Regions from separate parts of the Ciceribacter azotifigens genome, predicted to be linked through region 3. Evidence: riboswitches for the same ligand, from Rfam matches in the RefSeq annotation. Region 3 holds a riboswitch; each other region holds the start of a gene.

Region 1 (7,466 bases), on a different contig from region 3:
GCCGAGCGCCCTGACCACGATCAGCCGGGCATGGCGCGCCGTCCGCTCGACGTAAGTGTCGACCGACATCGGATGTTTCAGCGCCATCAGGCTCGCGAGACGCCACTTCGGACCGGCCTCGCCGCGCAACCGCACGGCCGCGGCGATCGCCGAAAGCTCGGTGTCGGCCGCCGTCAGGAAGACGATGTCGCCGGCGCTCTGGCCAAGGTCGATCGCCTCCTCGCCGTCGCTGATCGAGCCTTTCTGGGCTAGGAGAAGATGCATGGCTGCTTCGCTTCTCCAAGAGTTCGCGTCGAGGCGTATCGCGTTGACAACATCCCCCTCTGGCCTGCCGGCCATCTCCCCCACAAGGGGGGAGATCGGAAGCCGACAAGTCGCGCCTGCTGCCAGACCCTTCTGAGCCATGCTCCGAACGACCGCCCGTCTTCACTGCTGACGGAACGACCGAGCGTCTCCGCATTCCGGTCTCCCCTCTTGTGGGGGAGATGGCCGGCAGGCCAGAGGGGGGTAACGCTTCGCACCATGGTTAAACCGTTTTTCAACCCGCCGCCTTCTCCACCGCCTCGACCACTGCCGCGAAATCCCATTCGTGCAGACCGATGAGGACGAGGTGGGTCTCCCGCTTCTCGCCGGCGGCCCAGGGTCGGTCGAAATAGGTGTCGATCCGCGAGCCGACCGCCTGGACGACGAGCCGCATCGGCTTGCCGGGCACGTCGACGAAGCCCTTGAGGCGCAGGATGTCGTGTGCCTCGATGATGGCCCTCAGCCGTTCGACGAAAGCGGCCGGATCGGCGATCGCCGGAAGCCGCAGCGCAAAACTCTCGAACTCGTCGTGGTCGTGGTGATGCAGGTGGTCGTGTCCCTCGCCGGAGGCGTGCGCTGCCTCGTGCTCCAGCTCGTGATGCGACTTGCGGTTTTCGATATCGGCCTCCGAACCGGCACCGAGGCCGAGAAGCACGATCGCCGGAACTTCACCGTTCCTCGCCTCGATCAGCGTCGGCTTTCGGTTGATCCGACCGGCCACCTCGGAGCGGACCGCGGCAATCCCCTCACCGTCCAGAAGGTCCGTCTTGTTGAGAACGATCAGGTCGGCGCAGGTGAGCTGGTCCTCGAAGAGCTCCTCGAGCGGGCTGTCGTGGTCGAGCGAGGCATCCTGCTCGCGCATCGCGTCGACCCGATCGTGGTCGTCGGCAAAGCGGCCGGCCGCCACCGCGGCACTGTCGACCACAGTCACGACGCCGTCGACGGTCACGCGGGTGCGGATGTCCGGCCAGTTGAAGGCGGCGACCAGCGGCTGCGGCAGGGCGAGGCCGGAGGTCTCGATGACGATGTGATCCGGCCGCTCGTCGCGTTCCAGCAGACGCTGCATGGTCGGCACGAAATCGTCGGCCACTGTGCAGCAGATGCAGCCATTGGTGAGTTCGATGATGTCGTCCTCGGTGCAATTGTCGGCACCGCAGCCCTTCAGCACCTCGCCGTCGACCCCGAGGTCGCCGAATTCGTTGATGATGAGCGCGATCTTCTTGCCGTTGGCGTTCATCAGCATGTTGCGGATGATCGTTGTCTTTCCGGCGCCGAGAAAGCCGGTGATGACGGTTGCCGGGATCTTCTGCTGCAGCATGGTTCAACCCTTCATTTTCAGCGGCAGTCCCGCCGCGACGAAATAGACTTCGGTCGCGACCGCCGCGACCATCTGATGGAGCCGTCCTGCATGGTCGCGGAATTCGCGCGCCATGCGGTTTTCCGGCACGATGCCGAGCCCGACCTCGTTCGAGACGAGGATGAGCCGCGCCTGAAGCGTCGGCAGGACCGAGACGAGGCGCGCGCTTTCAGCGGCGACATCGCGTTCGTCCAGCATCAGGTTCGTGACCCAGAGCGTCAGGCAGTCGACGAGCACGACGCGACCCGGCGCATCAATGCGCCGGAGAACGCCGACGAGGTCGACCGGCTCCTCATGGGTCGTCCAGAGCCCGCCGCGACCTTCGCGATGCAATGCAATGCGTTCGCGCATCTCGTCGTCGAAGGCGCGTCCGGTAGCGACATAATGGCGTTCGAGCCCGCTCGCCTCGGCAAGCGTCTCCGCATGCCGTGACTTGCCCGAACGGGCACCGCCGAGCACGAAGACGCAGTGGCCGTCAGCCGCGCTCAAGGGCGGACCTCAGCGGCAGAGCGCCGGAAAGACGGACATAGGAAGAGGCCGGGCGCGCGGCCCGCCAGAAAGAATGTGGAAATGCGGGATCGCACGATCCCGCCGTCACAAGATGTCGCCACGACAACCTCCGTGCTGGCAACGGGGACTTTTCCCCAGGATGGGCTTTCAAAGCCCGGCACGGGTGGCAGGTCTCCTGGCTCGCGGTTGAGGCGCCTAGCGCCAGCGGGTCTCTCTCACCTTCCCGGAGCTTCGAGGCGACACGAAGGGCGGACGATTCGTAGAAATAGAGGCGTCCCGGCCCCGGCTGTTCGTGTCGCCACTCCAGTGGCTTTTCCGGTTTCGCCGAAGAACCCGCCGTCCACCTCTTGCGGACCCGTCGCGGATATTCCGGCTCGCCGGATGAAGGACCCTCACCGCTCTACAGTCGCGGGGTCGGCTGCGATTGGCAGGCCCGGCTTGGGTCCCCACCGTCGCATTCCCTTTTGCGTTCCGCCCCGCAATCGACGGCGCGGAAACCATCCGAATGAGAAACTGCTTAGGCGCAAGCGGCAGTGAAGTCAATTCGAAGGGAATCGGCCGTGCAGACCGTGGCGATCATCCTCACCGTCGGCCCGACGGCATGGTCAGTGCGAAGAGCGAGCGAATGCGCGCGGCAATCACTTCGGCGAGCGCCTCCGCCTCGAAATCCGGATTTTCCGTTCCGCTCATCACCGGGAAGGTTGCGGTGGCGACGGGCGAACCGTCTATGACCGAAACGGCCGTTACGGTGACCGTCGCCTCGCTGCGGCGGTTGAGCGGAGAAATGTCCGGCCTGTAGGAGCCGATCCGCACGGAAAGTACCACCGGCGGCGCCTCCGGCCGCGGCACGGTCGCAGCGATCGCCGCGGCAATGCGGCTGTCGGTACTGACGATTACCACCTTCGGCACCCGGATATCGGCAAGCACTGTCAGGTCGCGGACGTCATAGACCTTGGGCGACGTGAAAAGCCCCGCCCCGGCGATGCTGCACGACGACAGCAGCGCGGAAAGGAGAAGGGCGATGGCGGCATGGCAGAACCGCAGAAACATGACAGGCTGATCCGACCCCGATTCGCTTCGGAGAAGCCTGTCATCATTATGGTTAGCGCTGCGTTAAGCGGTAGCCCGCACGGCCCGGAACAGCCGCGCCGCGGCGTCCATCTCTTCGAAGCGCTTGGCCCGGCGGGCCTGCGCCTCCTCGTCCACGCCCCAATGCTCCTCCGTCCAGTCCTCATCGAGATGGGCGAGTGCCCAGACCTCGGGAACGGAAAGGAAGCCTTCGGCGAAGGCGAGCGTCAGGATCGCCGAACCGGTCAGCGTGGTCACCACGTGCAGCGCGGCGAGTTCGAACGGCGTCCGGTAGGCGCTGAGCGCCGAAGCGAAGGCATCGATCGCCGCCTGTGGCTGCGCCTGATGCACAATGCCGGCGGCGAGAACGAAGCGGGCACCGTGGGCGGAAGCCACCCAGTCGATCACCCGTCCCCACTGCCTCGCCTGGCGTTCGACGAGTTCCTGCGGCGATTCCGCGTGGTAGCAGAGCAGGTCGTTGCCGGCGTAGCGCACGATATCCTCGAACACGGCGTCGACCTGATCGGCGACGGCGTCTATCGCCGTGTTGGCAAGCCGGGTCGTCGGCATCGTCGCCGGGTCGATCGTCTCGCCCTGGGCGCGCCACTCCGAAGCGACGAGTTCGGCAGCCTCGGCCGTCGGCAGCCGGAGAGCACGTTTCGCCGGCGTCTTCACGCCGCGTCCGTCGAGCACGACGGCGACACCGTCATCCTCACTCAGCGTGCCGACGTCGGTGTAGAAGCGCTTGGCCTGCGGCCGCTGCATCTGGATCTGCGCCCGGCGCACCGGGTCCGGATCGCTTGGCTCGGGGCCGAAATCGCTGAGAAGGTCACGCATCGACGGTTCCTTTCATGACGTGGGCCAAAAGGTCGGCCGGATGGTCGACGACGGCATCGGCACCCGCGAGCAGCAGCGCGGCGGTCGTCGAATAGCCCCAGGAGACGCCGATCGCCCGGGCGCCTGCGGCCTTGCCCATCTGCATGTCGTAGATCGCGTCGCCGATGACGACCGCATCCCGCGCATCCATGCCGGTTTCGCGGCAGCACTCCAGGACCATGGCCGGATTGGGTTTCGACGGACATTCGTCCGCCGTCCGTGAAACGACGAAATGGGGCTTCAGCCCATGGGTTTCAAGCACGCCGTCGAGGCCACGGCGAGACTTGCCGGTCACCGCCCCGATCAAAAGGTCGTCACGGCGAACCATGGCCGCAATCACCTCGGCGATCCCGTCGTAGAGCGGCTCCTCGAAACCCTGCTCGGCGCGCACCTCGGCGAAAACCGCCTTGTAGTAGAGCGCCATCGCCCCCGCCTCGTGGTCAACGTCCGGTTTGCCCTGCATGGTGGCGATCGCAAGATCGAGGCTCAGGCCGATGATCGCCTTGGTGTGTTCGACATCCGGCGCGGCGTGGCCGAAATGAAGGAAGGTGCGCGTCATCACTGCGTGGATGAGGCCGACGCTGTCGACGAGCGTGCCATCGCAATCGAAGAGGACGAGCTTCATTCCTCGTCCCTCGCTCCGTCGGCTTCATCGAAGCCGAGCAGGTTCCAGCTCTGCACCATGTGCGGCGGCAACGGCGCCGTCACCTTCAGCCGCCCGCCGGAGGGATGCGGAATGTCGATGGAGCGGGCATGGAGATGCAGCCGCTTCTGGATGCCGCCGGGGAAATCCCAGTTCGGATCGTCGATGAAATATTTCGGATCGCCGATGATCGGATGCCCCATGTAAAGCGCATGGACGCGCAGCTGATGGGTACGCCCGGTATAGGGCTCCATCTCCAGCCAGGCGAGGTTCTGGGCTGCAGTATCTATGACGCGATAATAGGAGACGGCGTGGTCCGCCCCCTCCTCGCCGTGCTTGGCGACGCGCATGCGATCGCCGTCCGGGGTCTGCTCCTTGACGAGCCAGGTCGAGATCTTGTCCTCGTGCTTGCGCGGCACGCCCTTGACCAGCGACCAGTAGATCTTGTGGGTATCGCGCTCGCGGAAGGCGGCGGTCAGCTTCTGCGCGGCGCCCCGCGAGCGGGCGACGACGAGAACGCCGGAGGTGTCGCGGTCGATCCGGTGGACGAGACGCGGCTTCTCGCCCTTCTTGTTCGTCCAGGCCTCGAGCATCTTGTCGATGTGGCGGGTCACGCCCGAGCCGCCCTGCACGGCAAGCCCGGCCGGCTTGTTGAGCACGAAGACCTTCTCGTCCTCGTAAAGGAGCATGCGCGACAGGAGTTCGCCGTCGCCCGAGTGCTTCAGGTCCTTGCCGGCGATCGGTCCCGTCTTGGCCTTGGCGTCGACGTCGAGCGGCGGCACGCGGATCATCTGGCCCGGCTGCACGCGCGTATCGCTCTTGGCCCGGCCGCCGTCGATACGCACCTGGCCGGATCGCAGAAGCTTCTGCAATGCACCGAAACCGAGGCCCGGGAAGTGCACCTTGAACCAACGGTCAAGCCGCATCCCGGCCTCGTCCGCATCCACTTTGATATGCTCGACGCCCGCCATTTCCGCTCTTTCGACAAATTTCCGCACGGCCCGAACGCCGCGCATCAGGGCCTTTAGAGCATTTCGCCTGCCGAAGGGAAGCGTAAAAGCTGCCTTAGAGCAGCGAACGCATGACGCCGATGCCTGCGACGGTCGCAATGAGCGAGAGGCCAACGCTCGCGCCAACATAGACGAGACTCGTAAGCGCTTCCCCGCGTTCGAACAGCGAGACGGCGTCAAGCGCGAAGGCGGAGAAGGTCGTGAACCCGCCGAGGAAGCCGGTGATCAGCAGAAGCCGCATCTCCGGCGAGGCGCCGAAACGAGTGACGATCAATTCGGCAAGGAAACCAATTGCGAAGCAGCCGACGAGATTGACGGCGAGCGTGCCCCAGGGAAACGCCGGACCGGCCAGCCGAAGCAGACCGACGCCGACGAGATAGCGGCAGACCGAGCCAACCGCACCACCGGCGGCTACGAGTAGAATCTGGTTCACGTCGCGCCTTCCATCACGTCGGGCCGGGCCGGGCGGGCTCTATCATTCGACCTGTCGCCTCAGGCCCTTACGCCCACGAGGAAATCGGCGACGAAACGCTCAAGCTCGGCCCAGTCCGTGAATTCGAAGTCCTGGCTGGCATCGGTCGGCGCGCCCTCACGCACGGCAAGGCGCTTCGCCATCCAGCGCTTGAAGAAGTCGTATTCGGTGTAGCGCAGTGCACCGGCGGCATTGAGCACCCTGCCCGGTGTCCATCCTGTCTCGGCCATCAGCGCCTCGGGGAAATGACGCGCCTCCTCACGCTCCTCCTCGAACTCGCTGCGGATGAACAGCGAGACCGACACGAAGGCGCTCGGCACCGATTTCAGAAAATCCCTCTCGCGGCGGACGAAATCGACGAAGGGTGCGGGATAGCGCCCGGCATGGATCGGAGCGCAGAGGATCACCGCCTCCGGCCGGTCCAGCGCATATTCGGCCATCGAGGTGACGTTGAAGAAGACGGCGCGATGACCGGCCTTCTCGACCTGCTCGGCGATCTTCTCGGCGATCTTGCGCGTCTGGCCTTCGATGCTGACAAAGCCAATGAGAATGTTCATTTTCCCCTCCGTCCCTCTGTCGGCAACCCGCCAGAGCCACCGCATATCTACCGTTTGCCGCCGCTGAAATCAGCAAGCGGAAGCCTGAATTTGCAAGCAAAATGACAGATCGGCGAGCGATTGCAAGCCTGCTCCGCCGCCATTTCGGGTGGTTCCTTCGGCACCTTTCGCCGCAGGTTCATGGCACCGTCCCGCAGTCCATCGAATTTGAGTAAAATGCCCCTGCCGAATTTAGCGGTCCGTAGAGGGGCCTGCCGTATCCTGCCGCGTTAGAAGATACCGGTGATAGCCATGCCCCAGGTAGTTACAGTGTCGGCCACCACGGCCGCATATGCGATGGAAGCAACCAAACCGCCCCAGCGTGTTCCTCGCAGCACGCTGATCGAGGAGCAGTTACAGGTCTTTGCGGAGCGCGCCGCCAAGAGCGACGACTTCAGGCTGCGCGCACTCCTCACCGTCGTCCAGCCGCCGGCGCTGTCACTCCATTTCCTGACGGCCGGCCAGACGAAGCATGAGCAGGCGACGCTCAAGGAAGCGCTCGCCGCCTATCTCGGTTCTGCCTCCTGAGGATATCTCGGCACTGATTCAAAAAGCGCCGCGGACATCTCGTCCGCGGCGCTCTTTTGTGGCTGAGTTCCAGCGTCTGCTTACATCTTCTTGGGCGTGGCCG
Region 2 (7,466 bases), on a different contig from region 3:
GCCTGCGCACCGTAGCCTTCCGGCGCGGTGACGTTCGCCATCGGCAGGTTGAAGGCAAAGGCGAGCAGGAAGCCGTTGTGCAGATAGTTCTCACGCTGGTCCCACATCATCGGGATAATGTTCAGGCGGTCGCGCAGCGGCGAATATTCGGCATAGTCCATCAGCGAGAGGAAGCCGCCGATGAGCGGCACGCCGACTAGCAGGCGGAAGAGCTTTGCCGGACGGGAGAGCGACGGAAAGCGGCGCCATGCGAAGAACCACAGATAGACGAGCGCGACCAGGGCTGCGACCAGAAAGCAGGCGATTGCTACCGCCAGATAGGGTCGTGCTGCCACCATGACCGGCAGCAGTTGCAGGATCTGGCGGCCGAACAGCATGTCGCTCGGATAGAGCGGGTCGGACAGGAAGAGCTGCTTCTGGGCCGATATGAAGGCGGGAATGACGGCGAGCGGTACCAGGACCAGCGCCGACTGGTAGGCGCGGCCGAGAAGCGCGTCGGTTGCAGCAAAAAGCAGGAAGAGGATGCCGACCGCTGCCGGGCCGGGACGGTCGGTGGCGATCAGGAAGCGCAGGGCTTCGTGGAGATCGCCGCGGGCAATCCACTCCGTCGTAAGCACCGTCAGTATGGCGAGGAGCAGAAGATTGCCGAGGCGAACAGCCGCCCACGCATAGCCGTCCCGTCGGTTCGCCTTCGCGGCGACGGAAGCGACGGCCCTGTCGGGCGTGATGGAAATAGCCGGATCGGAAACGATCTCAACCAAGGCACTCTCCAAATTTGGACGGCATGTCAGAAAACTGTCGTTCCTCTGTCACATAACTGTAATGAACGCCAGATGAACCGGCCGTTCATGGGAGAGTTCCCCGCTGTTTTCCGCGCTGGATTTGGTCTTGTGGCGTTGCGGCTGCGTCCGGCTCGCGTTAAACGAAAGGTATGAGCGACACTACGAACCGCCCCGACATTCTTCGCATTGCAATCGCGCAGTTCAATCCGACTGTCGGCGACGTCGCCGGCAATCTCGCCAAGGCTCGCGAGGTGCGCAGCCAGGCTGCCGCCGCCGGCGCCGACCTCGTGCTTTTCACCGAGCTCTTCCTATCCGGCTATCCGCCGGAGGATCTTGTACTGAAGCGAGCTTTCCTCAGGAACTGCCTCGCGGCAGTTGAGCAACTGGCGGCCGACACCGCCGACGGCGGGCCGGGGGTGGTCATCGGTTTCCCGCGGCAGGGCGAGAAAGGCCGGCACAATTCGGTTGCCGTCCTCGACCGGGGGCAGATCATCGCGACCCGCGACAAGATCGACCTGCCGAACTACGGCGAATTCGACGAGAAGCGCGTCTTCATTGCCGGTGAGATGCCGGGTCCTGTGAATTTTCGAGGAATCCGCATCGGTATCCCGGTTTGCGAGGATATCTGGGGCGATCTCGGCGTCTGCGAGACGCTCGCCGAAGCGGGAGCGGAAATCCTTCTTGTGCCGAACGGCTCGCCCTACTACCGCGCGAAGATCGACGTGCGCTACCAGATTGCCCTGAAGCAGGTGATCGAGTGTGGACTACCGCTCGTCTACGTCAACCAGGTGGGCGGGCAGGACGAGCTCGTCTTCGACGGCGCAAGCTTCGCCTTCAACGCCGACAAGTCGCTCGCCTTCCAGATGAACCAGTTCGAGGCCGAGCTCCTGGTCACGACCTGGAAGCGCAGTGCCGACGGCTGGCGTTGCGACGAAAGGCACATCGCCCACGTGCCGGAGGAGGCGGAGGCCGACTATCGTGCCTGCGTGCTCGGTCTGCGCGACTACGTCAACAAGAACGGTTTCAAGAGCGTGGTGATCGGCCTTTCGGGCGGCATCGATTCGGCGCTCTGTGCAGCGATCGCGGTCGACGCGCTCGGCGCCGAGAGGGTGCGGACCGTCATGCTGCCCTACCGGTACACCTCGGAAAGCTCGTTCTCGGATGCCGCGGCCTGCGCCAAGGCGCTCGGTTGCCATTACGACATTGTGCCGATCGGCGAGCCCGTCGATGCCTTCATCTCGGCGCTCTCTGAGCTCTTCGAGGGAACCGAACCGGGCGTCACGGAGGAGAACCTGCAGGCGCGCACGCGCGGCACGATCCTCATGGCGATCTCCAACAAGTTCGGCGCCATGGTCGTGACGACCGGCAACAAGTCGGAAATGTCGGTCGGCTATGCGACGCTCTACGGCGACATGAACGGCGGCTTCAATCCGGTCAAGGACCTCTACAAGATGCAGGTCTACGCGCTTTCTGGCTGGCGCAACAAGAACGTGCCGCAGGGCGCGCTCGGGCCCGCGGGCGAGGTCATTCCGGCCAACATCATCTCCAAGGCGCCGTCCGCGGAGTTGCGGCCGAACCAGACCGACCAGGATTCGCTGCCGCCCTATCCAGTGCTGGACGACATCCTCGAATGTCTCGTCGAGCAGGAGATGTCGGTCGAAGAAATCGTCGCGCGCGGCCACGACGTTGCGACCGTCCACCGGATCGAACATCTGCTCTACCTTGCCGAATACAAGCGCCGGCAGTCGGCGCCTGGCGTCAAGATCACCCGGAAGAACTTCGGCCGCGACCGGCGCTACCCGATTACCAACCGGTTCCGGGACCGCTGATCCCGCCGATCCCGACAGGAGGCGAGCATGCGCAGTTCCGTAGAGATATTCGACTGCAAAAGCCGCACCTCCAGGGTCGTCTGGCAGACGGAGGCGCTGGTCGAGGCACCGAACTGGACGCCGGACGGTGTATATCTGGTGATCAACGGCGACGGCCTGATCTACCGGCTGCCGATCGATGGAAGTGTGCTGCCGGAGCGGATCGATACGGGCTTTGCCGGCGCGTGCAACAACGACCACGGGCTTTCCCCCGATGGCACCATGCTCGCGATCTCCGACAAGACCGAACACGGCAAATCGTGCATCTATGTCCTGCCGGCGGCGGGCGGCGTGCCGCGGCAGGTGACCGCGAGGCTGCCGTCCTACTGGCACGGCTGGTCGCCCGACGGGTTGCAACTCGCCTATTGCGGAATCCGCGACGGCGAGTTCGGCATCTACACGATCTCCGCCGATGGGGGCGAGGAGAGGGAGCTGATCCGCGGCGGCGGGCACAATGACGGCCCTGATTATTCGCCGGACGGGCAGTGGATCTACTTCAACTCCGATCGCAGCGGGCTCATGCAGATCTGGAAGATCCGGCCCGACGGCACCGGGCTCACGCAGGTGACCGACGACGGCCTTGCCAACTGGTTTCCGCACCCCGCACCGAAAGGCGACGCGCTCGTCTTCCTCTCCTATGGGGCGGATGTCGAAGGCCATCCGCGCGACAAGCAGGTTTCGATCCGGCGGATGGATATCACGACGGGAAAGACGGAAACGCTCATCGAGCTCTTCGGCGGACAGGGCTCCTTGAACGTGCCGAGCTGGTCTCCCGACGGCGACGCCTTCGCTTATGTCCGCTATTTCCCCGTCGAGTGAAACCGGGTTGCACGTAGTCGGACTTGCCACCGGCGGCGAACTGTGAACAATCGGCTGCGTCAGGTGCCCGCCGGCAAGGCGGGAGAATCGGGAATCCGGTGACAATCCGGAACGTGCCCAACGCTGTGTGGCGGATGCCTGTCGCAAGGAACCGGTCTTCCGGTTCGCGTCACTGGCCTTTTGGCCGGGAAGGCGGCGACGGGCAGCGGAAGCCGAGTCAGAAGACCGGCCTGGCAAGATAGACTTGGCCCGCGCGGACGGCGGGCGGTCCTTTGCATTGTTGGGGATTTGACGATGCCGGACGAGCCGATGGACCATATGGTCCGAGCCGGCGCCTTCTCCGTTGAGGAGCGCGCCACCATTTACAAAGCCATAGAGACCCGCCGCGACGTGCGCGACCAGTTCCTGCCGGACCCTCTGCCGGACGATCTCGTCTGGCGGCTGCTGTCCGCTGCCCATCACGCGCCGTCGGTCGGCTTTATGCAGCCGTGGAACTTCATTCTCGTGCGCGATGCCGAGCGGCGCGAGGAAGTCTGGCGTGCATTCAGCCGCGCCAATGACGAGGCCGCCGGAATGTTCTCGGGCAAGAAGCGTGAGGACTATCGTGCGCTGAAGCTCGAAGGCATCCGCAAGGCACCCCTCGGCATCTGCGTAACCTGCGACCCGACGCGCGGCGGTCCGGTCGTCCTCGGCCGCACGCACAATTTCAGCATGGACCGCTACTCGACCGTCTGCGCGATCCAGAACCTCTGGCTTGCGGCGCGCGCCGAAGGCGTCGGCGTCGGCTGGGTCAGCATCTTCCACGAGGACGAGCTCAAGCGGATTCTCTCGATCCCGGAGCATGTCGAGGTGATCGGCTGGTTCTGCCTCGGCTACGTGGACGCGCTTTACGGAGAGCCGGAGCTGGCGGTGAAGGGCTGGCGGCAGCGCCTGCCGCTTGAGGATCTGGTTTTCTCCGAAACCTGGCAGGAGAGGTCCGTCGGCTGAGATCCGACGGACGCCGCAGGCATCCGTGCCCTACTGCTGAATGGGTTGCGGGCCGGAGAGCGCAGGATGCCTGAGGTCGATACCGCTCGTCTCGCTGGGGATGAAGACGGGGCCGACCTGGCGCACCTTCCTCTCCGCCGGGTCGTAAGGCCGCTCGACGGGCGCGGACGGAGCGGCTTGCTGGGGAAGCGATTTGCCGGTCGTCTTCAGGTCGATGACGGAAGAGCCGTAGTCGGGGACGTTCGCGCCGGCCGCCTGCTCCTTCATCTTGCGATAGAAGTCCGTGAGATTGCAGGTGCAGGAGGGTTGCTCGCCCTTGCGCCGGCTCTGGTAGGAGAACGCCGTCGGCGACTGCCGGTAGGGCCTGCCTGTCACGGTCGAGATCATCTCGCCGCTTTCTGGTTCGGTGACAGAACGGAAATAGAGCTCGGTCTCGATGCCGGGGCACATCTGCCGGCAGAGCTCCGCGTCGCGCCGGAAAGTGAGCGGCGTGGTATTCGAGGAGATCGGGAAGAAGGCCCCGTCGCAGCTGCGCACGCAAAGCGTCTGCAGGTCGCCGGCACCGTTCTGCCAGCCGCCCGTCGGCAATCCGTCCGTACCCACGCGCGGCGCCACCATGTCGAGATAGGGGGTGCGCGGAGGATCGGCAGGCGTGGTATCGGCCTCCACCGGCTCGTCGTCGCAGCGGTTGGCGTCCATCGTGTCGAGAATCTTCTGTCGGACCTCGTTGCGCTGCGTGCCACCGCTTCGCGCGGCATCGCGCCTGTCCGCAAGCTGTTGCTTTTCCGCGTCCAGCCGTTTGATGTCGGCGGAAAGCGCGACGCATTCCGGACGGTTCATCGCCGCGTAGTCGGTGACGCTCGGCGACCCACAGCGCAGGTCGAGGAAGCGCTGGCGGGCCTTGCGAATCTCGAAGTTTTGCCTGGCGATAGCGCTGGAGAAGCGTCGCATCGCTGCGGTATCTCCGACCACCTCCGGCTCGCTCACGAGGCTCGCGCGCAACCTGTCGCAGATCATCGACGCATGGGAGACAGCCGGAACAGGAAGGGTCGCAAGGACCATCACGGACAGCAGGGCGAGACTACGGCGGTACGGCAATTGGCGTTCCCGATCGGCGAATGACAGGCGTTGCTCGGATCGACTTGCCTATAGGCGCAATCATCATAGCTGGCGAGCGTCATTCCGCCAACCGGAAGCTCAATTTTGGCTTAACAGACAGCGCCGGCCGGAAGCTTGCCTCCGGCCGGTACCAGACCGGCGAACGCGACCGCCGTCAGGCGGCGCGGGCCTGTTCGAGCGTCATCGGTTCTGCCAGCACACGCTGGTCGATTCCGGCGACCTCCTTCATCCGGTCGAGCAGGTCCTGGGTCACTTCCCAGGCGATGGCGACCGCGTAGACGGAGCCGATCTTCTGCGGATCGGCGATCCGTTCGCCGGGGCATCCCATGCGGCGGAACATGCGTTCCAGGAACACGTCGGTCACCGTAACGATGTGCGTGAGCCCGGAGGCGATCCCGAGTTCGCCGACACCGCACATCAGCTCGGCGGCGGCAATCGTCACCTGGTTGGACGCACGGTCCTGCGAGATTTCCGGATCGATGCAGAAGCGGCTCGATTCCCAGATCGCGGCGCTGCGGATCGGCGGGTTGTCGCCGAGCAGGACCGGAAACGTGTCGTCGAGCATGTTCGGACCGAGGGTGGGAAGAAGTCGCAGGGCTCCCCGCAGGCGCCCCGTCTCGGGCGAATAGGAGAGGACGTAGATCGGGTTGGCGTCGTCGTAGTGATCGATCTCCCAGTCTCCCTCCACCTTGACATCCCATTTCAGGAGGTCGTGAAAGACACGCTTGCGCAGGCTGAACACGTCTGCCATCTCTTTCCGATGGCGATCGCGGTTGGCTCCGTTGATAATCCTAATCATGCCGGTCTCCCTTCTAAGGTCAGGGAGAAAAATTCGCTTTTTCAGCCAGAAATTGAAACTGGCGGTAGGGACAGTTTAAGTGATTGCAATTTGCGATTATTCTCGCTTGCCCATCGTACAGTCTACAGTGTCGGGGCCGCATGCAAGAGCTGCGGCGGGCGCGAGTTCTATTCTGAACGGCTATCGGGCCCGGAGATGAGGCCCTGCCAAACCGCCTCTGCGACGGCCTGCGTATTGCTCACGACATTCAGCTTTCGCCGAGCGTTCGACATGAAATAGCGGACAGTCCGCTCCGAGATGCCGAGAATGACGGCGATCTCCCAGTAGCTCTTGCCGGCCGCTGCCCAGGTCAGGGCCTCCTTTTCCCTGCCGGTCAGAATGGAGCGCATGCTCTCGCGATTCAGGCCTTCGTCGGATGTCTCCAGCACCGCTGCATGGAACTTCGCTGCGAGAGCGTGAACGTCGCGGTCGCAGTGGCGACGAAACTGCCGCCAGTCACGTGCGTCCGCGACGCTGATCGCGAACAGGGCCGCATGGCCCTCGCGGGAGGCGAGTGGATAGCAGACACCGGTGGTGGAGAGCGAATGTTCGCGGGCGACGGACAACAGGAGTTGTGCGCTCGGAATCGTTTGCGGCAGCACGGACCAGTCCAGAGGGCGCACCGACGTCAGGGCGTGCTTCAGCAGCGGCGTCAGGACATGCGGACCGAGAGCCGTGACAGCCCGGACCACATGTGGCGCGTAGGTGTGGTGGATACGATGCAGCCTGACTCCGGTCGCCGCAGGGATGGCGTCGATGTAGAGGATGTTCGAGATCCCGAACTCAGCCTGCATCCTTTTGAAAAACGGCTGCGGTCGAACGACCTCTTCGCTTTCCAGCCAGTCCAGCAGGTCAAAATAACCCTTCTGGTTAATCATTATCTGACCCTGACAAATCTATGGGGTAAGATCGTCCAGCAAAAATGGCTTGTCCAGCGCATTTTTCATGCGCCGGAAGAGGTATGATGATGCGTCTTTCATGTGACAGGAAGCATGCGTCGCGATATCCCCGCGACGCACATTGTCATGCGGATTGCGTGGCTTCCACGACGGC
Region 3 (7,466 bases):
GAGTGCGATCGTGCCAGCACCCTCGGCGATAGCCGCATGGGCGCCGTCCTCGACGAAGGCATAACCCTTCTCGGCAGAGAAGCGGCGCGCCTCGACCTTCGCTGCATCGAAATCCTCGCCGTGGAGGAGCACCTCGGCTCCAAGCCCGCGCATGGCGGCGATCTTCAGCGGGTTGGCATTTGTCGCCGCGAAGATGATCGCCTTGCGTCCCCGCTTGGCAGCCGCATGGGCGAGCCCCTGGCCGAAGTTTCCGGCAGAGGCCGCCACGAGCGGAATGCCGGTGGACGACATCGTCTGGAGAAGCCAATCGGTTCCGCGCCCCTTAAAGGAACGGAGCGGGTTCAGCGTCTCCACCTTGGCGTGAAGCGTGAGCCGAAGTTCGGCATCGGCTGCGTCATGCCGGATGAGCGGCGTGTCGACAAAGAGTGGATCGATCGCGTCATAGGCGGAAAGGATGCCGTCGATGCTGGGGAGATGTTGCAAATCAGTCATGTGGGCAGCATAGCTGTCCGGATCGGGAAAATTCGTCAAACAGAGCCAGCCAGATGGATAGTTCACCCAGAAAGCGCGCAACCTCGAATGGATCACCCGAACACGTCACCGCCGTCGACCGGGAGATCCTGGCCATCCTGCAGGAGGATGCCCGCGCGACAATCGAGGACATCGCTGCGCGCACCGGTCTTTCGCCGTCCTCGGCGCAGCGGCGGCTGCAGCGGTTGCGGGAGCAGAAGGTCATCCTCGGCGACGTCTCGATCGTCGACCCGAAAAAGGTGGGACTCGGCGTCACCCTGCTCGTCGAGCTCGAACTCGAGCGGGACCGGCCGGAGCTCATGGCCAACCTTCATCAGTGGATTGCGAGGACGCCGGAGGTGCAGGAAGCCTGGTGCATCACGGGCCGCGGCGACTACACGCTCGTCGTCGTCTGTGGATCGATCGACGACTTCGATACCCTCGCCGAGCGGCTGGTGAACGAGAACCCGAATGTCCGCAAATTCACCACCCACGTCGTGCTGAAGACGCTGAAGCGCGGGCTTGCCGTCCCGTTGAAGTGACGACCGGCTCACGCAACCCGCGGCGTCTCCCCCGCGAGCACCATCCGGAAGAGGTCGGCATCCACATTGGCGCCGCTGAGAATGATGCCGGTCCTCTTCCCGCGCATGGCGTTGCGCTCCTGGAGAAGGGCGGCGAGCGGCGCGGCACCTGCTCCCTCGGCGACATTGTGGGTGGTGCGATAGAATACACGCATTGCCGAGGCCATGCGCCCGGCCTCCATCAGCGCGCCTTGCTCGAACGCCCCATGCCCGTCTGAACGTCTCCAAAGAGGCTCTTTGCGACGGCGCAAATTCAGGGGTCTTTTCGGTGTCGAAGTATCCGGATTCTACCAGAGATGAAGCAAGCATCCGTTGCTCAAGGGCAAGGCGCTGGTTACAGACGTTTCGACAACTAACGGAACTCGGTGAAATTCCGAGACGGTCCCGCCGCTGTAACCAGATACGAGTCTCAGGAGGCTTTGTCCGCCACTGTCCGGCCCTGGACGGGAAGGTGCCTGAACCCGGCCACGCTGGAAGTCAGAAGACGAGTTGATCCGCAACCGAAATCCGCCCGATGGCAAACGGTGGAATGATCGGCGTCACGTGGAGGACCCGTATGTCTGCAGAAATGAGCCTCACTTCGGGGCAACAACCAACCCAGTCCTTTGAAACCGTCGCCGCCTTGCGAAAGGCGCTAAGCCAGCTTCCACAAGGCGACGCGCGAGCCGCGGAGGCCGCCGCCACCCGTGAGGGCATGCTGACCAAGCCACCCGGAAGCCTCGGGCGGCTCGAGGAGACCGTCGCCTGGCTTGCCCGCTGGCAAGGGCGCTACCCGCCGGTCATGGACCGGCCGCAAACCTGCGTCTTCGCCGGCAATCACGGCATCGCCGAGGCAGGCGTCTCCGCCTATCCGCCAGTCGTCACAGAGCAGATGGTCCTCAATTTCGAGAGAGGGGGCGCTGCGATCAACCAGTTGAGCGCCGAACTGGGGGCCAGCATGACGGTCGTTCCCCTGGACCTTTCCCGACCGGTCAGGAACTTCCTGCACGCGCCCGCCATGACGGAAAGCGAGTTCCTGGAAGCTTTCAATGCGGGAATGCACGCCGTGCGGCCGGATGCCAGCATCCTGTGTCCCGGAGAGATGGGCATCGGAAACACGACATCGGCTTCGGCTCTGTGCCTTGCGCTCCTCGGCGGCCCCGCCGTCGAATGGTGTGGCCGCGGCTCAGGCGTCTCCAATGACGTCCTGAAGCGAAAGGCCGAGATCATCTCAGAGGGGGTCGAACGCCATCGGGAGGCGATCGATGACGGTCTGGACGCCCTGCGGATACTCGGTGGACGCGAGATCGCCGCCATGGCTGGCGCCATTCTCGCCGCGCGCCTGCTTTCGATCCCGGTCATGCTCGACGGATTCATATGCTCCGCCGCCGCCCTTGCCCTGTATTGCAGCGGCGTAGACGCTCTTGCGCATTGCATGGTGGGACACGCCTCCATGGAGCCCGGCCACCGGCGACTTCTCACCCACCTCGGTCACCGGCCGCTTCTCGATCTCGACCTCAGGCTTGGGGAAGGAACCGGGGCGGTGCTGGGCGCAATTCTCGCAAAGGCCGCCCTGCGTTGCCACCTCGGCATGGCCACGTTTGCCGAAGCCGGCGTGGACAGCGGCGCAGCCTGACAGCCGGCGTGGACGCCGGGCCGTCACCGGCATTCACCTGGAAGTCATAGTGGCCTCGGGGAGGGATGGGGAGATCCCTCCCCGGGCATGCAGGCATCTACTATCTGGCGAGGAAGGCCTCGATGCCTTCTGCGGCCTCTGCACTTTCCCAGCGGTCCGTGAGCAGTTCCGCGGTCCGCTCGAAGTGCCCTGAGAGGCTCTGGCCACCGAGTTCCAGACAAAGCGCTTTTGCCGCTGCGACCGCCCCCGGCCGCGTCTTCAGGATCGCTGCGACTTCAACCTCGACGCAGGCATCCAGTTGTTCTGGTTCCGTGACGCTGGAGACGAGGCCACATCTCAGGGCGAAGGCGGCGTCGAACGGTTTGGCCGTGAAGAAAACCTGCCGGGCGTAGCCCTCGCCGATACGGCGAACGACGAAGGGACCGATGGTTGCGGGGATGAGCCCGAGGCGGGTTTCGGTGAGGGCAAAACGGGCGGTTCCCACCGAAACGACGATGTCGCAGACTGCCATCAGCCCGATACCGCCGCCATAGGCGTTCCCGTGAACCCGGCCGATCAGCGGTTTCGGGAGGGCATTGAGTGCCGAAAACATCGCAGAAAGCGCCCGGCTTTCCTGCATTTTTCCGGCACGATCCTTGTCCCGCTGCTCTCGCATCCAGCCGAGATCGCCGCCGGCACAGAAACTTGCCCCGTTCCCGGCGAGCACGACGGCACGCAAGCTCTCATCCGCGCCGAGGATTTCTGCAGCTCTCGTGAGTTCGGCGATCATCCGGGCATTAAGCGCATTATGCTTGTCGGGACGGTTCAGTGTCAGGCGCGCTATGCCGCGCTCGTCGGTGTCGATCAGGATCGTTTCGAATTCCGTCATGCGTTCCTCCTGGAAAGACGCTCGATCCGCTGCTTGATGAAAGCTTCGGCGCGTTTCAGTTTCTCCGGATCGATCCCGGTCTCGAACCCACGGGCCTCAAGCAATTCCACGAGCGGTCCGGTTGCGACATTGCCCTTGGCGCCCGGTGCATAAGGGCAGCCGCCGAGCCCGCCGACGGCGGAATCGAAGGTTCTCAGCCCATAGCCGAGAGCGGCCTCGACATTGGCGAGCGCACGATTGCCGGTGTCGTGGAAATGCCCCGCCACTTGCTGGGCCGGCACCGACCGCAGGACCTGCTCCAGCATGGCGGATACTGTGTCCGGTGTACCTGCGCCGATCGTATCGCCGAGCGAGATTTCGTGGCAGCCGAGCCCGACCAGCCGTTCGGCGACCACCCGCACCGCGTCCGGCGCAACGATGCCTTCATAGGGGCAGGCGACGACGCACGAGACGTAACCGCGGACCGGAACGCCGGCTGCGTTTGCCATTTCCATGACGGGCGCAAAACGCTCGAAGCTCTGCCCGATCGAACAGTTGATGTTCTTCCGGCTGAAGGTCTCCGACGCGGAAGCGAAGATCGCAACCTCGTCGACCTTTGCGGCAAGTGCTGCCTCCAGTCCCTTGAGGTTCGGCGTCAGGGCGCTGTAGACCACGCCCGGGCGGCGCACAATGCCGGCGAGAACCTCGGCGGCATCTGCAAGCTGCGGCACCCATTTCGGCGAGACGAAGCTCGTGACCTCGATCTTGCGGAAGCCGGCTTCGGAAAGACGGTCGACCAGCGCGATCTTGTCGGCGGCCGCAATGATCTCCTTCTCGTTCTGCAGACCGTCGCGCGGACCGACTTCGTAGACCGTGACGAACTCAGCCATCGACCGCGTCCTCCGTCATCCGGATGAGCACGGCGCCGCCCTCCGCCTGCCCGCCCTCGGTGCAGAAGACGGCGTCGACGAGGCCGTCGCGCGGGCTCCTCAGCGTGTATTCCATCTTCATCGCTTCCATGACGACGAGCCTGTCGCCGGCCTTCACGGCAACACCTGCCTCGACGTCGACGAGGCGGACGACGCCCGTCATCGGCGCGAGGATCTCGCCGGAGTGGTGGTGCGCGGCATCCTCCCCTTCCAGCGGGTCCGGGCTCTCGAAGACGTAAGTCTCTCCGTCGAGCAGAACCGAGATGTGTCGCCCGCCGCTGTGGGCATCTACGGCGATACGGGCGTCGACCCTGGCGCTGCCGTCCTCGCGCACCAGGCGGGCCGAAAAGGCCCGGCCGTCAAAGGCGATATCCTCGAACAGCACCACTCGCTCACCGCCCGAGAGCCGGACACGTCCGCCGCCCGAGACGATGCGGCGTTCGATGACCTCTTCGCCCGCATGCAGGGTCACGCGATGACTGGCCTCGCCCCAGAGCCTGAAGCCGCAATGCGGTCCGTTCAGATCGAGACCGGAGGCCGCAAGCGCCGCGATCAGAATGGCCTTTTCCGGCACGTCGGGCCGTGCAACGAGGCTGTCCATGCCCCGGTCGATGACGCCGGTATCCATGCGTCCCTGCCGGAAGGTCTCGTCTCTGCAAAGCGCGCGCAGAAAGTCTCGATTGCTGGTGAGTCCGGTAATGTGCGTGGCGTTGAGCGCATTCTTCAGCCGGACGATCGCCTCGTCGCGCGACTTGCCGTGTGCGATCGCCTTGGCGATCATCGGGTCGTAATAGGGCGAGACCTGATCGCCGGCGCGAACGCCCGCGTCGATGCGGATGCCCTCGCCGCTCCCGAACTCCAGGTGATCGATCCGACCCGCCTGCGGCAGAAAACCGTTCGCCGGATCTTCGGCATAGAGGCGCGCCTCGACGGCGTGGCCGAGAAGCCGGATGTCGTCCTGTTGCACCGGCAACGGCTCTCCCGCCGCCACGCGCAATTGCCACTCGACCAGATCGTAGCCGGTCACCATTTCGGTCACCGGATGCTCGACCTGCAGGCGCGTGTTCATTTCCATGAACCAGAAGCCGTCCGGCCGGAGCGGCCCCGAGCCATCGGCGATAAACTCGACCGTCCCGGCGCCTTTGTAAGCAACGGCTTTCGCTGCCGCGATCGCAGCCTCGGTCATCACAGCCCGTACAGCGTCCGTCATGCCCGGTGCAGGCGCCTCCTCGACCACCTTCTGGTGCCGACGCTGCAGCGAACAGTCACGCTCGAACAGATGAACGACATTGCCACGGCCGTCGCCGAAGACCTGCACTTCGATATGGCGCGGCGAGGAGATGTACTTCTCGATCAGGACACGATCATCCCCGAACGCGGACTTCGCCTCACGACGGCAGCTTTGGAGCGCAGCATCGAAGTCGCCCTCATTCTCGACACGGCGCATCCCCTTGCCGCCGCCGCCCGCCGACGCCTTGATCAGCACGGGATAGCCGATCTTGGCGGCTTCGCCCTTCAGGAAGGCAGCATCCTGGTCGTCACCGTGATAGCCCGGCACCACCGGCACGCCCGCTTCCTCCATCAACCGCTTGGCGGCGTCCTTCAGCCCCATCGCGCGGATCGACGCGGCGTCGGGACCGATGAAGACAAGTCCCGCCTTCTCCACCGTCTCGACGAAATCCGGGTTTTCCGACAGGAATCCGTAGCCGGGATGGATTGCTTCTGCACCGCTGGCAAGGGCTGCCGCGACGACCTTGCCGATGTCGAGATAGCTTTCGGTCGCCGGCGCTGGTCCGAGGAGAACCGCCTCGTCGGCGAGCGCGACGTGCAATACGGCGCGGTCAGCCTCCGAATAGACGGCGACGGTCCGAATTCCGAGCCGTCTCGCCGTCTTCATGATGCGGACGGCGATTTCACCACGGTTGGCAATGAGGATTTTGGAAAACATCGTCACGCCTCACATCCTGAACAGGCCGAATTTCGTCTCTTCGATCGGCGCGTTGAGCGCGGCACGGAGAGAAAGGGCCACCACGTCGCGGGTCTTTTCCGGGTCGATGATCCCATCATCCCAGAGCCGGGCGGAGGCATAGAGCGGCGCCGACTGGCGCTCGAACAGTTCCAGCGTCGGGCGCTTGAACTCGGCCTCGTCCTCTGCTGACCATGTGCCGCCCCTGGCCTCGATGCCGGCGCGCTTCACATTTGCCAGCACGCCGGCCGCTTGTGGCCCTCCCATGACGGCGATCCGGGCGTTCGGCCACATCCAGACGAAGCGCGGCCCGAAGGCGCGGCCGCACATGCCGTAATTGCCTGCACCATAGGAGCCGCCGATGATCACCGTCACCTTCGGCACGGCGGCGGTCGAGACCGCGGTCACCAATTTGGCGCCGTCCTTGGCGATGCCGCCCGCCTCATATTTCGAGCCGACCATGAAGCCGGTGATGTTCTGCAGGAAAAGAAGCGGGATCTTGCGCTGGCAGCAGAGCTCGATGAAATGGGCGCCCTTGAGTGCACTTTCGGAAAACAGGACGCCGTTGTTGGCGATGATCCCGACCGGCACGCCTTCGACATGGGCAAAGCCGGTGACCAGCGTCGTGCCGTAGCGCGGCTTGAACTCGTCGAAATCCGAGCCGTCGACGATGCGAGCAATCACCTCGCGGACATCATAAGGCAGCTTCGGATCGGCCGGTACAAGACCCATGATTTCGGAGGCCGGATAGAGCGGTGGGCGGGGCGGGGCGAGCGCGGTGGCCTGCTGCGGGGCCGGCCCGAGATACCGGACGATCTGGCGGGCGAGCGCCAGTGCGTGATCATCATTGTCGGCGAGATAGTCGGCGACACCGGAAAGGCGCGTATGGGTATCACCGCCGCCGAGCGTCTCGGCATCGACCACCTCGCCGGTCGCCTCCTTCACCAGCGGCGGGCCGGCCAGGAAGATCGTCCCCTGGTTCTTGACGATAACGGTCTGGTCGCACATGGCCGGCACA

The links. A riboswitch is a leader RNA that binds a small molecule or an ion and turns the genes downstream of it on or off. The one in region 3 is predicted to bind cobalamin.
Region 1: it holds a riboswitch for cobalamin, as region 3 does, so the genes downstream of both, cobU (bifunctional adenosylcobinamide kinase/adenosylcobinamide-phosphate guanylyltransferase) here and cobT (nicotinate-nucleotide--dimethylbenzimidazole phosphoribosyltransferase) in region 3, are expected to answer to the same signal.
Region 2: it holds a riboswitch for cobalamin, as region 3 does, so the genes downstream of both, bluB (5,6-dimethylbenzimidazole synthase) here and cobT (nicotinate-nucleotide--dimethylbenzimidazole phosphoribosyltransferase) in region 3, are expected to answer to the same signal.

The regions. Positions count from the first base shown of each region.
Region 1 covers NZ_JBLQTA010000004.1:121,477-128,942, forward strand. The annotation lists gene cobN (cobaltochelatase subunit CobN) at 1-264, opposite strand, end outside; gene cobW (cobalamin biosynthesis protein CobW) at 539-1,621, opposite strand; gene cobU (bifunctional adenosylcobinamide kinase/adenosylcobinamide-phosphate guanylyltransferase) at 1,625-2,149, opposite strand; cobalamin riboswitch at 2,319-2,687, opposite strand; gene ACM6UT_RS07940 (hypothetical protein) at 2,753-3,220, opposite strand; gene ACM6UT_RS07945 (ATP12 family chaperone protein) at 3,284-4,075, opposite strand; gene ACM6UT_RS07950 (HAD-IA family hydrolase) at 4,068-4,739, opposite strand; gene ACM6UT_RS07955 (RluA family pseudouridine synthase) at 4,736-5,728, opposite strand; gene crcB (fluoride efflux transporter CrcB) at 5,823-6,200, opposite strand; gene ACM6UT_RS07965 (flavodoxin domain-containing protein) at 6,260-6,796, opposite strand; gene ACM6UT_RS07970 (hypothetical protein) at 7,088-7,363, shown strand; partial or broken gene ACM6UT_RS07975 (copper chaperone PCu(A)C) at 7,444-7,466, opposite strand, start outside.
Region 2 covers NZ_JBLQTA010000004.1:230,808-238,273, reverse strand. The annotation lists gene ACM6UT_RS08495 (LTA synthase family protein) at 1-761, opposite strand, end outside; gene ACM6UT_RS08490 (NAD+ synthase) at 932-2,611, shown strand; gene ACM6UT_RS08485 (TolB family protein) at 2,639-3,469, shown strand; cobalamin riboswitch at 3,514-3,717, shown strand; gene bluB (5,6-dimethylbenzimidazole synthase) at 3,764-4,456, shown strand; gene ACM6UT_RS08475 (DUF2865 domain-containing protein) at 4,487-5,554, opposite strand; gene ACM6UT_RS08470 (acyl-homoserine-lactone synthase) at 5,730-6,374, opposite strand; gene ACM6UT_RS08465 (LuxR C-terminal-related transcriptional regulator) at 6,542-7,291, opposite strand; gene ACM6UT_RS08460 (NADP-dependent malic enzyme) at 7,437-7,466, opposite strand, start outside.
Region 3 covers NZ_JBLQTA010000006.1:17,303-24,768, reverse strand. The annotation lists gene ACM6UT_RS10850 (threonine ammonia-lyase) at 1-492, opposite strand, end outside; gene ACM6UT_RS10845 (Lrp/AsnC family transcriptional regulator) at 546-1,052, shown strand; gene ACM6UT_RS10840 (hypothetical protein) at 1,061-1,258, opposite strand; cobalamin riboswitch at 1,449-1,577, shown strand; gene cobT (nicotinate-nucleotide--dimethylbenzimidazole phosphoribosyltransferase) at 1,648-2,706, shown strand; gene ACM6UT_RS10830 (crotonase/enoyl-CoA hydratase family protein) at 2,807-3,574, opposite strand; gene ACM6UT_RS10825 (hydroxymethylglutaryl-CoA lyase) at 3,571-4,443, opposite strand; gene ACM6UT_RS10820 (acetyl/propionyl/methylcrotonyl-CoA carboxylase subunit alpha) at 4,436-6,430, opposite strand; gene ACM6UT_RS10815 (carboxyl transferase domain-containing protein) at 6,440-7,466, opposite strand, start outside.